Regions from separate parts of the Anaerostipes sp. 494a genome, predicted to be linked through region 2. Evidence: predicted binding sites of a transcription regulator. Region 2 holds the regulator's gene; the other holds the start of a gene.

Region 1 (6,200 bases), 2.0 Mb from region 2:
ATATAAAGCCCTGTTGTTTCCCGATAAAGCGGTTTCAGGTCCTGAGTTCTTGGAATCTCTTTTGTATCGTAATTCCATGGTTTACCATCCATCCAAAAGAAATCCTGCTGTTTAATTACAGTTAACGCAGAATCATATTCTTCTGACTTTACAGCATCAATTCCTTCTTTTATTGTCTCTGGTTTGATAAAAGGAGCTGTAGCATGAGTTAGTATATAAATATCTGATGGAACATCTTTAGCAAATGCCTGTAAAACTTCATTAATCTTAACCTGGCTTCCATCCAGTTTAGGATCTCTCATTAAAAATTTTACACCTTTTGGCAGATACAAAAGAATTGTTGGATCTGAACAATATACATAAATTTCGTCAATTCCTTTTACTTTTAAAAGTGTGTTTAATATGTAGTGGCACAATGGCTTTCCATTTGTAAATGGTTTTGTATTCTTTCCTGGAAGCCTCTCATTATTTAATTTCATTGGTACAAATGCAGTTATCTTCATTTTCTTCCTTTTCCTTTCTTCTCATGACAGCTAACAACTGTCGTAAAGATTTCACATCTTCTTTTGTAATTTTTCTTTTTATTTCGGACATAACCGGAAATACAATCTCAGGATTTTCTCTTTCTCTCCTGCATTTTATCCAGAATATTTCTGAAAGCATTGTCAAATATTCCTGTTTTTCTTTCTCTCCTGTTCCCATAGTCATAGAAATACCCGTTCGCGGAAAAACTGTTTTATGATAAAAATGTTCTATCTTTTCTTTTATTTCCAGACAATCTGTCTTTATATAAACAGCTGTTTCTTTTTTCTTTCCATAACATGGATCTTCTTCCGGCATAACCTGAATATTTAAATAAAAAATATCATCAAATGATTCTTGCATCACATCTGCAAAATAGTAATCCTGTTTTGTGTTAAGATAACAAACACAATCAGCCGATGGCAGTGGTTCTGTTACATCATCTGCCAGAACCACCTTATAATTCCTTCCTAAAACCGGCTCTGGAATCCTGAAACCTAAGAACTGCTGACACAACGGATCAATGAATTCTCTCAGGCAGCCTATAATCCCTATTTCTTCCGGAGAAATTCCCGGGAAAATTTTCTGTACCAGTTGCACTGCTCCAATATACTGATAAATTGCATCTATTTTATTTTCAAATCCTACATCTAACTTAATTAATTCATCTGTATAATCCATCAATGCGTCAATGGCAGTAGATCCCGTAGTAATAATCTTTTCAAACTTTCCATCATATATAAATGGAAGCAATTCTGATGGAAAATGTTTATCCAGTACCACTGCATCAGGAAATAAATCCCGGTATCTCCCAGAAAAATCTCTCGGATGAGGTTTTATAATAACAGGGGATTCTTTTGCAAACAGATCCAGGATCATTGCAGATATAAAATGATGATTATCCATTGTAGGATTCTGCAGATATCTTACATATCTGGTTAAATACAGTACCGGCTGCTTATTTCCTTTCACCTGTAATTTCCTGGCATTAAACATTTTTAACACCTTATCTCTCCAATCTGGTGCAAGTTTAGGAAATAATTGAATAACATTAAAATCTTCCATTTTTTCGTCATAAAATCCCGGCTGCTGTGCACTGGCATTGGCATATTTTTTGGTCACATACTGACTATTTCCCAGTGCATGTAATCTCACTGTCACTGCATAAGATGCATATTGAGCTTTTTTATGAAAATCAAGCTGAACAGATTCTCTAGATAATAATCCATTTCCATCCTCAAAATATTGATATGGAATTTTTTTAGATAACAAATACATTCCCATATGTCTGTGATCAATTGCTGAATTAAACTCTGTAAAGTGACTTAAATCAATCTTCTTTTTTCTCATCCAGTTCTCAATCCACTGTTCATTCCACTGAATATAACTATCTACTTTTTCTCCCGGAGAATCTTCATTTAATTTATAAGGATTGTCATAAGCACCTTCGATAAAATTTAAAACGATTACCTGATGAAATATCCCTGATGCCTCCAGATTCCTTTTTAATTCTTTCATTCCACTTTTGGAAAAGATATTATCCCCGATAATCAACACGGCTTTCTCTGTGGGATGATTTAATAATTTATGTATCGAAAAACATAAAATGTGATATAGAGATGCTCCAATATATAAAACCATCTATGCACTCCTTTTCATTTTCTGATAAAATCTTTTGATTATATGATAAGTATCTTTGGCTGCTTTGGATTGAACAATGGCCTGCACTGGTTCTAAGTGTGGTTTCGAACGTTCCACTTCGTCAAAAGCATAATGAAGAACTTTCCCGATAAACGAAGCAAAAGATGCTCCATAGGCAGTATCCTCTACATATCCTTTTATGTAGGTATTAAACTGCCAGACAAAATCAAAAATACCACGCTGTATTTCCTGGCGATTTCGAATGGATTTCAGATCTTCTTTTTCCTCCTTCCACACAGGAAGATTCTGTCGATAATATTCCACATAAAAGCTGGATTCTCTTGCCATTTCTACTGCTCGATGAATATCTTGATAATATTTTTCGGATACTTTTTTTCCGAAAAAATCTTTAAGATTACATACTTTAACATCTTTTCCAACTTTATTCTGCAAATATTCTTTTAGATCGTCCTGAATGGAAAAATCTACGACCATTCCATATTTCTGAACATTTCTTTGCAAATATTCAGTTAAAGCCATATTTCGCTGGGTCCGCTGTTCAATATAAATAATTTCCACATCGTCATCAGGATAAAGATTTGCATATGCCTGACAAAGAGTACTGGAAGTTTCTGTAAAGTACAGATTCCCAATTTGATTTGTTTCCTTCCAGTTCTTTATAAAGCGCAAAAATCCATAGCATAAAATTCCTTCAAAGGCATATCCAAAGTGATATCCTTTTGACTCTTTTATGCTACCGTTAAATAACTGTTCATTAATAAAGTTTGTAAAAATTTGTTCTGTTTTCTTTAGCTTTTTTCCAAAATAGTAACGATATGGATAAACATCTGGTGATTTATATAGAAGAAAGTCCAAATGATTAATTTTTGCGAAAAAATTCATACGATTTGAAATCATTCCATACTTGTTTCCTTTCGGATTGTATGTAGCAATCATTTTCTTAAAAAATTGAAAATTACATTTTCTCTGTCCAAATTCCGAAGCCAAAGCAATTTTTTCTATATAAGAATATCCACAATTTTTCAGAATTTCCTGATATTTATGTAAAGAACCCTTTTTTCCATCATCGTAGGCAATAATCTCTATATGATTGTAATGAATTGCATCCATCGCCTGTTTCATAAAAGGATTCGCTCTGTACACATCCGGAATTGTTTCAAAAATCAATACTTCTTTCATCGGAACATAAACCTGGTCATGTCCTAAAAATGTCCTAACATAATTTACTGCATCGTGTTTCCCATAACCTCTTATCTCCCACAGATTCTGGGCATCTGCCCATTCCGCTGTAAATGACATCTTATCTTTCTCCTTTTTTCCTAACATTTCTTTATATTATAGGCATGCCAGATTTACACAACATCAAGTTTATGTTAAATTATGGTGAAACTTAATTTTGTCACTCTTTGTTAGCACTCTTTTTCATCGAGTGCTAATTTTCTCTTGACTTTCCATTAAAATAGCTCTACAATACCTTTTATAACAAGTGTCCTATATTATGTAGAACACGAAACACAAATTGACAATTAATCATCAAGGAGGTATCTATCATGGCTGCAAAACATGGTAATCTTTCAATTAACAGTGAAAATATTTTTCCTATTATAAAAAAATGGCTTTATTCTGATCATGACATTTTCTTTCGTGAAATAATTTCTAATGGTTGTGATGCCATAACAAAATTAAAAAAACTTGACATGATGGGAGAATATAAATTCCCAGAAGGTCACAAAAATAAAGTAGATGTGATTCTCGATCCAGAAAAGAAAACTTTAAAATTCATTGATACCGGTCTTGGAATGACTGCCGATGAAGTTGAAGAATACATTACACAGATTGCTTTTTCCGGTGCAACTGAGTTTTTAGAAAAATATAAAGATAAAACAGAGGGGGACCAGATTATCGGGCATTTTGGACTTGGTTTCTACTCTGCTTTTATGGTTGCAGACGAAGTTCATATTGACACTCTTTCCTATAAAGAAGGCGCAGAACCTGTACACTGGGAATGTGATGGCGGAACAGAATATGATATGAAAACCGGTACAAAAGAAACTGTTGGAACAGAAATTACTCTTTTCCTAAGTGAAGAAAGTACAGAATTCGCTAACGAATACCGTGCAAGAGAAATTATCGAAAAATACTGTTCCTTTATGCCAAATGAGATTTTCCTTTCTGTAGAAGGAAAACAGGAATATGAAACCATACCAGAAGAAGAATTAAAAGACGATGATGTGGTTGTTGAACATATCCATGAGGATGCAAAAACCCAGGAAAAAGAAAATGAAGACGGTACAAAGGAAACCGTAGAAATTTCTCCAGCAAGAGAAATGGTTAAAATCAACAAACGTCCTGTTTCTTTAAGCGACACTAATCCATTATGGATGAAACACCCAAATGATTGTACAGACGAGGAATATAAAGAATTTTATCATAAAGTCTTCCATGATTTTAAGGAACCATTATTCTGGATTCATCTAAACATGGATTATCCATTTAATCTGAAAGGAATCCTTTATTTCCCTCAGATCAATACAGAATATGATTCTATCGAAGGTACCATTAAACTTTACAACAGTCAGGTATTTATTGCCGATAATATTAAAGAAGTGATTCCTGAATTCCTGATGCTGTTAAAAGGTGTCATTGATTGTCCGGATCTTCCATTAAATGTATCCAGAAGTGCTCTGCAGAACGATGGCTTTGTAAAGAAAATTTCTGATTACATCACAAAGAAGGTTGCAGATAAATTAACCGGTATGTGCAAGACAGATCGTGAATCTTATGAAAAATACTGGGACGATATCAGTCCATTTATCAAGTTCGGTTTTATTCGCGATCAGAAATTTTCAGATAAGATCAAAGATTACATCCTGTTTAAAAACATTGAACATAAGTATGTAACATTAAGTGATCTGGTACCGGCACCGGCAAATGATGACGATATTACTACCCTGTATTATATTACAGATGAAGTGCAGCAAAGCCAGTACATCAATATGTTCAAAGAACAGAGTATGGATGCTGTCATCTTAACTCATAATATTGACTCTGCCTTTATTACACAAATCGAACAGCAGAATCAGCATATTAAATTTAAGCGCATTGATGCAGATGTAGAAGATGCATTGAAAGAAAATGTAGATGAAAAAGAACTGGAAGATATTACAAATGCATTAACTGATTTATTCCGTAAAACCCTTGAAAAAGATAATCTGGATGTCCATGTGGAAAAATTAAAAGATGAGAAAATTTCTTCCATTATCACACTTTCAGAAGAAAGCAGACGTATGCAGGATATGATGAAAATGTATGGTATGCCGGGAATGGATCCAAATATGTTTGGCGGTTCTCAGGAATCTCTCACATTAAATGCAAATAATAAGCTTGTTAAATACCTATTTGAACATGGAGATGCTGACAATGCAAAAATCATCTGCGAACAGCTCTATGATCTGGCAATGTTAAGCCACAAACCATTAGAACCAGAAGCAATGACGAAATTCATCATACGAAGCAATCAGATTATGGAAATGCTGACCAAATAATATTGACTTTATTCAATTTAAAACACCATCCTACTCAGAACACTAATCTTATGTACCTGACTTGGATGGTGTTTTTCATTTCTTATCCTCGTGATGATTTCCTAGACAAATAATTTTTTGTAATATTCTTAATTATTTCAATTCTTTTTTAGCTTTCTCATAAAAGTTTCCATCATACTACTGATTTAAATCTACATCTTTTTTAATTAATCCGTTTTCTTTTAAGAAAGTGATAACTCCTTCAAATACCTTTTTCGTTTCTCCGGTTGTTCCTACAATGCTGTTATAATCTGTCAATTTAGGATAGGTCAGATCTACAATTTTTTCTTCAATACCGCTCTTGATATACAGTTTCCGTAAATCTTCCGGATGTTTCTTTGCATATTCCTGAGCACGGATTAATGCACGTAAATAAGCAACAACAACCTTAGGATGTTCTTTTGCAAACTTACTTCTCACAAGAGTAACACT
Region 2 (6,200 bases):
GAATTCTTGCACGGACATGTGCACCCTGTGCAGGACGATTCTGCTGTCTGGCACCGCCTCTCTGACCGCCGCCAAACATACTTCCGAAAATATCACCAAAAATATCACCCATGTCTCCGCCGAAATCAAATCCGCCGAATCCGCCACCGTTAAATCCGCCGGCTCCCTGTTCAAAGGCAGCATGACCAAACTGGTCATACTGCGCTTTTTTCTCAGAATCACTTAACACTTCATATGCTTCAGAAGCTTCTTTAAATTTTGCTTCTGCTTCTTTGTCTCCTGGATTAGTATCAGGATGATATTTCTTTGCAAGTTTTCGGTAGGCTTTTTTAATGTCTGACTGTGAAGCATTCCGGTCTACACCAAGTACTTCATAATAATCTCTTTTATCTGCCATATTCGTCTACCTTCTCTTTATCTTAAACCTCTTTGTAATCACCATCGACTACATTATCATCTGCTCCACCTGCTGTCTGCCCTGCATCTGCTGCACCTTCTGGTGCTCCCTGCTGAGCCTGAGCAGCTGCTTCATACATTTTAGCGAACAGATTCTGTGCACTTGTCATTAATTTTTCCTTTTTAGCTTTCATATCTTCAACCTGTGCATCTGTCATTTCCTGATCTTTTGTCTGTTCTACCAGGTCTTTTAATGCCTTCAGGTCTTCTTCAACTGCTGCTTTTTCTGTTGGATCTACTTTGTCTCCTGCTTCTTCCAGAGCTTTTTCTGTCTGGAATACCATAGAATCAGCTTCATTTCTTGCATCAATTGCTTCTTTACGTTTTTTATCCTGTGCTTCAAATTCAGCAGCTTCTTTTACAGCTTTATCGATATCTTCATCAGACATGTTAGATCCGGCTGTAATTGTAATGTGCTGTTCTTTTCCTGTTCCTAAATCTTTTGCAGATACATTTACGATACCATTTGCATCAATATCAAATGTAACTTCAATCTGAGGCACTCCACGTCTTGCAGGTGCGATACCATCCAGTCTGAATCTTCCTAAAGATTTATTATCTTTTGCAAACTGTCTTTCACCCTGAACAACGTTAATATCTACTGCACTCTGATTATCTTCTGCTGTTGAGAAAATCTGACTCTTCTTAGTAGGGATTGTTGTATTACGTTCAATCAGTCTTGTTGCCACACCACCCATTGTTTCGATAGAAAGTGATAATGGTGTTACATCCAGTAACAGAATGTCTCCCGCACCTGCGTCTCCTGCTAATTTACCACCCTGGATAGATGCACCGATTGCTACACATTCGTCTGGGTTGATTCCTTTGAAAGGTTCTTTTCCTGTTAACTGCTGTACTTTATCCTGTACTGCAGGGATACGTGTAGAACCACCAACTAATAATACTTTGCTTAATTCAGAAGCTGTCATTCCAGCATCATTTAAAGCAGCATTTACAGGACCTGCTGTTCTTTCAACAAGGCTTGCTGTCAGTTCATCAAATTTAGCTCTTGTCAGGTTCATATCAAAGTGTTTTGGTCCTTCAGCTGTTGCAGTGATGAATGGAAGGTTAATGTTTGTTGTTGTAGAAGAAGATAATTCTTTTTTAGCTTTTTCAGCAGCTTCTTTTAATCTCTGCATAGCCATCTTATCTCCAGATAAGTCTACACCTTCCTGTTTCTTGAACTCATCTAACATATACTGTGTAATTACATTATCAAAGTCATCTCCACCTAATTTATTATCTCCGGCTGTAGATAATACTTCAATAACTCCATCACCGATTTCAATGATAGATACATCAAATGTACCACCACCTAAGTCATATACCATGATTTTCTGTTCATCTTCATTATCAAGTCCATAAGATAAAGCCGCTGCTGTTGGTTCATTAATAATACGTTTTACATCAAGTCCTGCAATCTTACCAGCATCTTTTGTTGCCTGACGCTGTGCATCATTGAAGTATGCAGGAACTGTAATTACAGCTTCTGTAACTTTTTCTCCCAGATAGTTTTCTGCATCAGATTTTAATTTCTGAAGAATCATTGCAGAGATTTCCTGTGGAGAATATGCTTTGTCATCAATTGTTACTTTATAATCTGTTCCCATATGTCTTTTAATGGATGAGATTGTCTTTTCTGCATTTGTAACTGCCTGACGTTTTGCAGGTTCACCAATTGCACGTTCTCCTGTTTTTGTAAATGCTACAACAGATGGTGTTGTTCTCATTCCTTCTGCATTTGTAATAACGGTAGGTTTTCCACCTTCCATAACTGCTACACAACTGTTTGTTGTTCCTAAGTCAATACCAATAATTTTACCCATGATCTATTTCCTCCTAAAATCTATCTAAAATTTATAAAACAATATATCGCCTGACGGCTTTAATTTGCTACTTTTACCATACTGTGGCGAAGTACGTTTTCTTTGTACATGTATCCTTTTTGCAATTCTTCTGCTACAACATTCTCGCCATATGCTTCATCTTCTATATGCATCACTGCATTGTGGAGATTTGCATCAAATTCTTTTCCTTCTGCATCCATGGCAGAAACTCCAAGATCATCAAATACAGACATTAACTGTTTGTAAATCTGCTGTATTCCCTGAACAAATGCTGTATCTTTTTCTTCTTCAGAAACTGCATCCAGCCCTCGCTCAAAATTGTCGATTACTGGAAGAAGTTTTTCCAGGACTCCCATAGCGCCCATATCATAGCGCTGTGTTGCTTCCTTTGCTGTACGCTTTCTAGCATTTTCAAATTCTGCCATCAGTCTCTGATATTTGTCTTTCCAGTCAGCAATTTCTGCTTCCAGTTTTGCTGTCTGATCTTCCTCAGTTTCTTCCTTTGGAGTTTCCTCCTTGGAATCTTCTTTTACTGTTTCTGGTTCTTCTATATTTTTCGCAGTTTCTTCTACGTCTTTTTCTTCTTCCTGAATATTCTTTTCTTGTTCTTTCATTCCTTCACTTCCTTTCTCAGGTTTTTTCTCTAAAAATATCGTCAAGTTCTTCTGTAAGATCCTTCAAAGTCTTTACAACCTTTCGGTAATCCATACGTTTTGGTCCGATGATTCCCACCGTTCCTGTGCCGCCCTCTGCAAGCTCATAGGTTGCAGTTACAATGCTGCAGTCTTTCATATTCTGTACCGGTGATTCTTCTCCGATGTATACCTGTATTCCATGATGATTGTCATCCTGACCTAATGTAGTATCCACCAGCTTCGTTAATGCCTTTTTCTCCACTAATGTGTCCAGAATCTCTGTTGCCCGATCCGGATTACCAAGTTCAGGATATCTCAGGATATTGGAAGCACCTCCTGTGTATATTTCCATTCGGTCTGCTTCATGAATCGTTTTGGCAACTTCTTCTAAAATCCGCTCCAAAACATCCTGTCGGATTCCAGCCTGATCACGCATCGTCTGAATCAGTTCCAGATTAATATCTCGTAAAGAAAGTCCCTGCAGAAATGTATTCAACAATACATTCAGCTTCAAAACATCTTCATTAGACAATGGTTCCTCTACAGAAATCATTTTATTCTTCACAATGTTCCCTTGTGTCACTATAACTGCCAGCAAATGTCTGTGATCTACCTGAGACAGCTGTACGAATTTTAATGTTACATTCTGATAATGAGGCGAAGAAACCATTGTTGCATAATTCGTATTGCTTGCCAGTACATTAGCCACCTGTTTCAATAAGACTTCCATCTTATCTACTTTTTGAATTAATGCCTGTTTTTCTTCATGATCAGTTTCTCTCTCCATCATCAGCTGATCTACATAAAAACGATATCCTGCATCGGAAGGAATCCTACCTGCTGACGTGTGAGGCTGCAGAATAAATCCCATATCCTCCAGATCCGCCATCTCATTACGAATGGTAGCTGAGCTAAGCTTCAGATCCGGATGTTTGGAAATGGTTCTTGATCCTACCGGCTCACCAGTTTCGAGATAATTGGCAATAATCGCTTTTAATATTAACTTTTTACGATCATTCAATTCCATATCTTTCCCTCCCTGTTATTAGCACTCAATAACACTGAGTGCTAACATCTATGTTTAAGGTATCACTTTTGTTTTTTATTGTCAACCTTTTCTAAACATTTTTTTGAAATTTTTCTAATCTATTCTGAAGCATAAAATGATATTTGCGTTCAGACATAAAACTTTAGAATACAACAAGCTGCCACAGTCCTTAAAACCAAGGACTGTGGCAGCTAATTTCTTCATTTTCTATTCTTTACTTTTTTTATTTTTCTTATTCCTTTTCTCTTTTACCACATCAATCATAAAACATAGTAAAAAATACAGAATAAAAAGTAATATGTCTTTTGTTATGATTTCATCGATAGTAGATGGAATTGTTTTGTCAAAATAGTCCAATAAGGAAATCACAACTAGAAAACAACATAAAAAAATACTATTTTTTCGAAATGTTTTAAACTTAAATACATTTTTCATAATAACCATCTCCCTATCTTATCCAACAACATATCTAACCTTATTCATACTTGTAACTGCTTTATGAATTTTATAGTATACTTTTATTCCCTTTTTTTTACTATAAGCTTTATGAACTGCTTTCTCCAAGGATGAGTAGCCCCCATATGAAGAAGCTACAGCAACAGCTGAAAGTCCCCATCCACATCCAGGTATTGCACTAATCAACAAGGAAATAGCACCTGAAGCAGTCTTAGCTTTTTTTAATCCTGTTTTATATAAGTATTTCACACCCGAATAATTAATGTATCCACATTGAACTTCTGGATAGTATGAACTACTAGCTCTTTTTAGCACATTCTCTTTGTTAATAATATTATTATCCAAATTATAGATATCAATAAGTATGGCTGCATATTCTTCCTCGCTAATAGTTCCATTTCCTAACATAATCGATGCTTTGTTTAATTGATAGACTAAATCCGCAGAAGCAGAAATTGTATTTATTGAATGAGTTGTTTGAACTATTGTCTCGTTTTCCTGTTCCACATTTGCTGCAACTGGCACAGATGTAAAACTTACAAATACAGCTATTATAAAAGATATTATTTTTTCTTATTCATAATCTTTCTCCTATCATACAGTCAAAAAGTATCTTTTTTACATTTGTATTTTTCAAACTTTCTGTTACAATATGAGTATCCATGTGATACGTTGTTTGTATCTATTTGATACAAAATAGGCTGGCACCCTTTGTATTACATGGATTTTCTATCAATCATATGCATCACCATTCCTTTCTTCTTCTAAACAAAATGCCACTCAGGCAATCCATATGCACCCAATTTCCATCAAAATATCACAAAAAAATCCAATTTTAGTTCCACAGATAAATAAAAACGTTACCACAAAAAATACCTTTACAGTTTTTGATTCTTAATAATCCTTTCATATTCTCCACCATTCTCATTATATTCACATAGGTTTTCAATGCATCTCCATCTATGATACTGGTACCCTGAAATGCACAGGAGTTAAATATTTTATTCGTAATATTCTTCATTCTTTCCTAAATTTCATTTATTTTCTTTATTATAACATTATCCTCCAGTTAACACAACTAAAATTTTAGTCACTTTACTTGTTGTATTTTGAACAGTACTATATCATTATTTCCTATAATATCCAATCGCCTGAATACTGCCAGATGAGCAATTTTGAACAAACACATGATATGTATCCGTTTCCTTAATTTTAAATGTTTTATAAACTCCCATTGTCGTAGATTGATAAATTTTTTGTGTATTTCCTCTTATAATACCAATCAAAACCTTTTTCTCCGGCTTCACACTAATTTTAATTTCAATTGTGCTTCCTGCCTTTTTCTTAAATCCCCCGCTCTTTTTCAAAGTTTTTGGCTTTACCGTCCAATTCACTCCTGTCTTTACGGCAAACGGAGAAATCCCTGTATCTTCTGTCCATTCTTCCGTAAATCCATCTTCCAGAATCACCGAAGAATACTCCAAATCCGCATTAGAATTCTCCGCTGCACTTACCTTATTCCCTATTCCAAAGAAACATAATACTGACATCATAATACATAATCCTTTTTTCCACCTCATACCTATCTCCTTTTTTATTTCTGTTTCACATTGACGCAATAATATCCTCCAAAATCTCCCATTTGTTTTCCCCAATTTTCCATAAAAACTCTATAATAACCGTCTTTTTTTATTGTAAATATTCTACAAAAGTCAAATCCTTTTTCTGCATAAGTTTCCTTTCCTTGAGAATCAATAA

What was found. Region 2 encodes HrcA, which represses chaperone genes, less so after heat shock. Its sites were predicted from a motif close to TGTTAGCACTCNNNNNNNNNGAGTGCTAACA; they were not measured.
Region 1: the regulator HrcA is predicted to act here: its motif matches at 3,592-3,622, upstream of htpG (molecular chaperone HtpG).

What each region holds. Positions count from the first base shown of each region.
Region 1 covers NZ_MJIF01000001.1:2,154,893-2,161,092, reverse strand. The annotation lists gene BHF70_RS10925 (acylneuraminate cytidylyltransferase family protein) at 1-503, opposite strand, end outside; gene BHF70_RS10920 (glycosyltransferase family 52) at 466-2,163, opposite strand; gene BHF70_RS10915 (hypothetical protein) at 2,164-3,483, opposite strand; gene htpG (molecular chaperone HtpG) at 3,735-5,729, shown strand; gene BHF70_RS10905 (ABC transporter substrate-binding protein) at 5,907-6,200, opposite strand, start outside.
Region 2 covers NZ_MJIF01000001.1:166,491-172,690, reverse strand. The annotation lists gene dnaJ (molecular chaperone DnaJ) at 1-397, opposite strand, end outside; gene dnaK (molecular chaperone DnaK) at 420-2,282, opposite strand; gene grpE (nucleotide exchange factor GrpE) at 2,342-2,917, opposite strand; gene hrcA (heat-inducible transcriptional repressor HrcA) at 2,934-3,965, opposite strand; gene BHF70_RS00960 (hypothetical protein) at 4,194-4,421, opposite strand; gene BHF70_RS12575 (hypothetical protein) at 4,440-4,967, opposite strand; gene BHF70_RS00950 (hypothetical protein) at 5,278-5,463, opposite strand; gene BHF70_RS00945 (hypothetical protein) at 5,570-6,022, opposite strand; gene BHF70_RS00940 (M56 family metallopeptidase) at 6,037-6,200, opposite strand, start outside.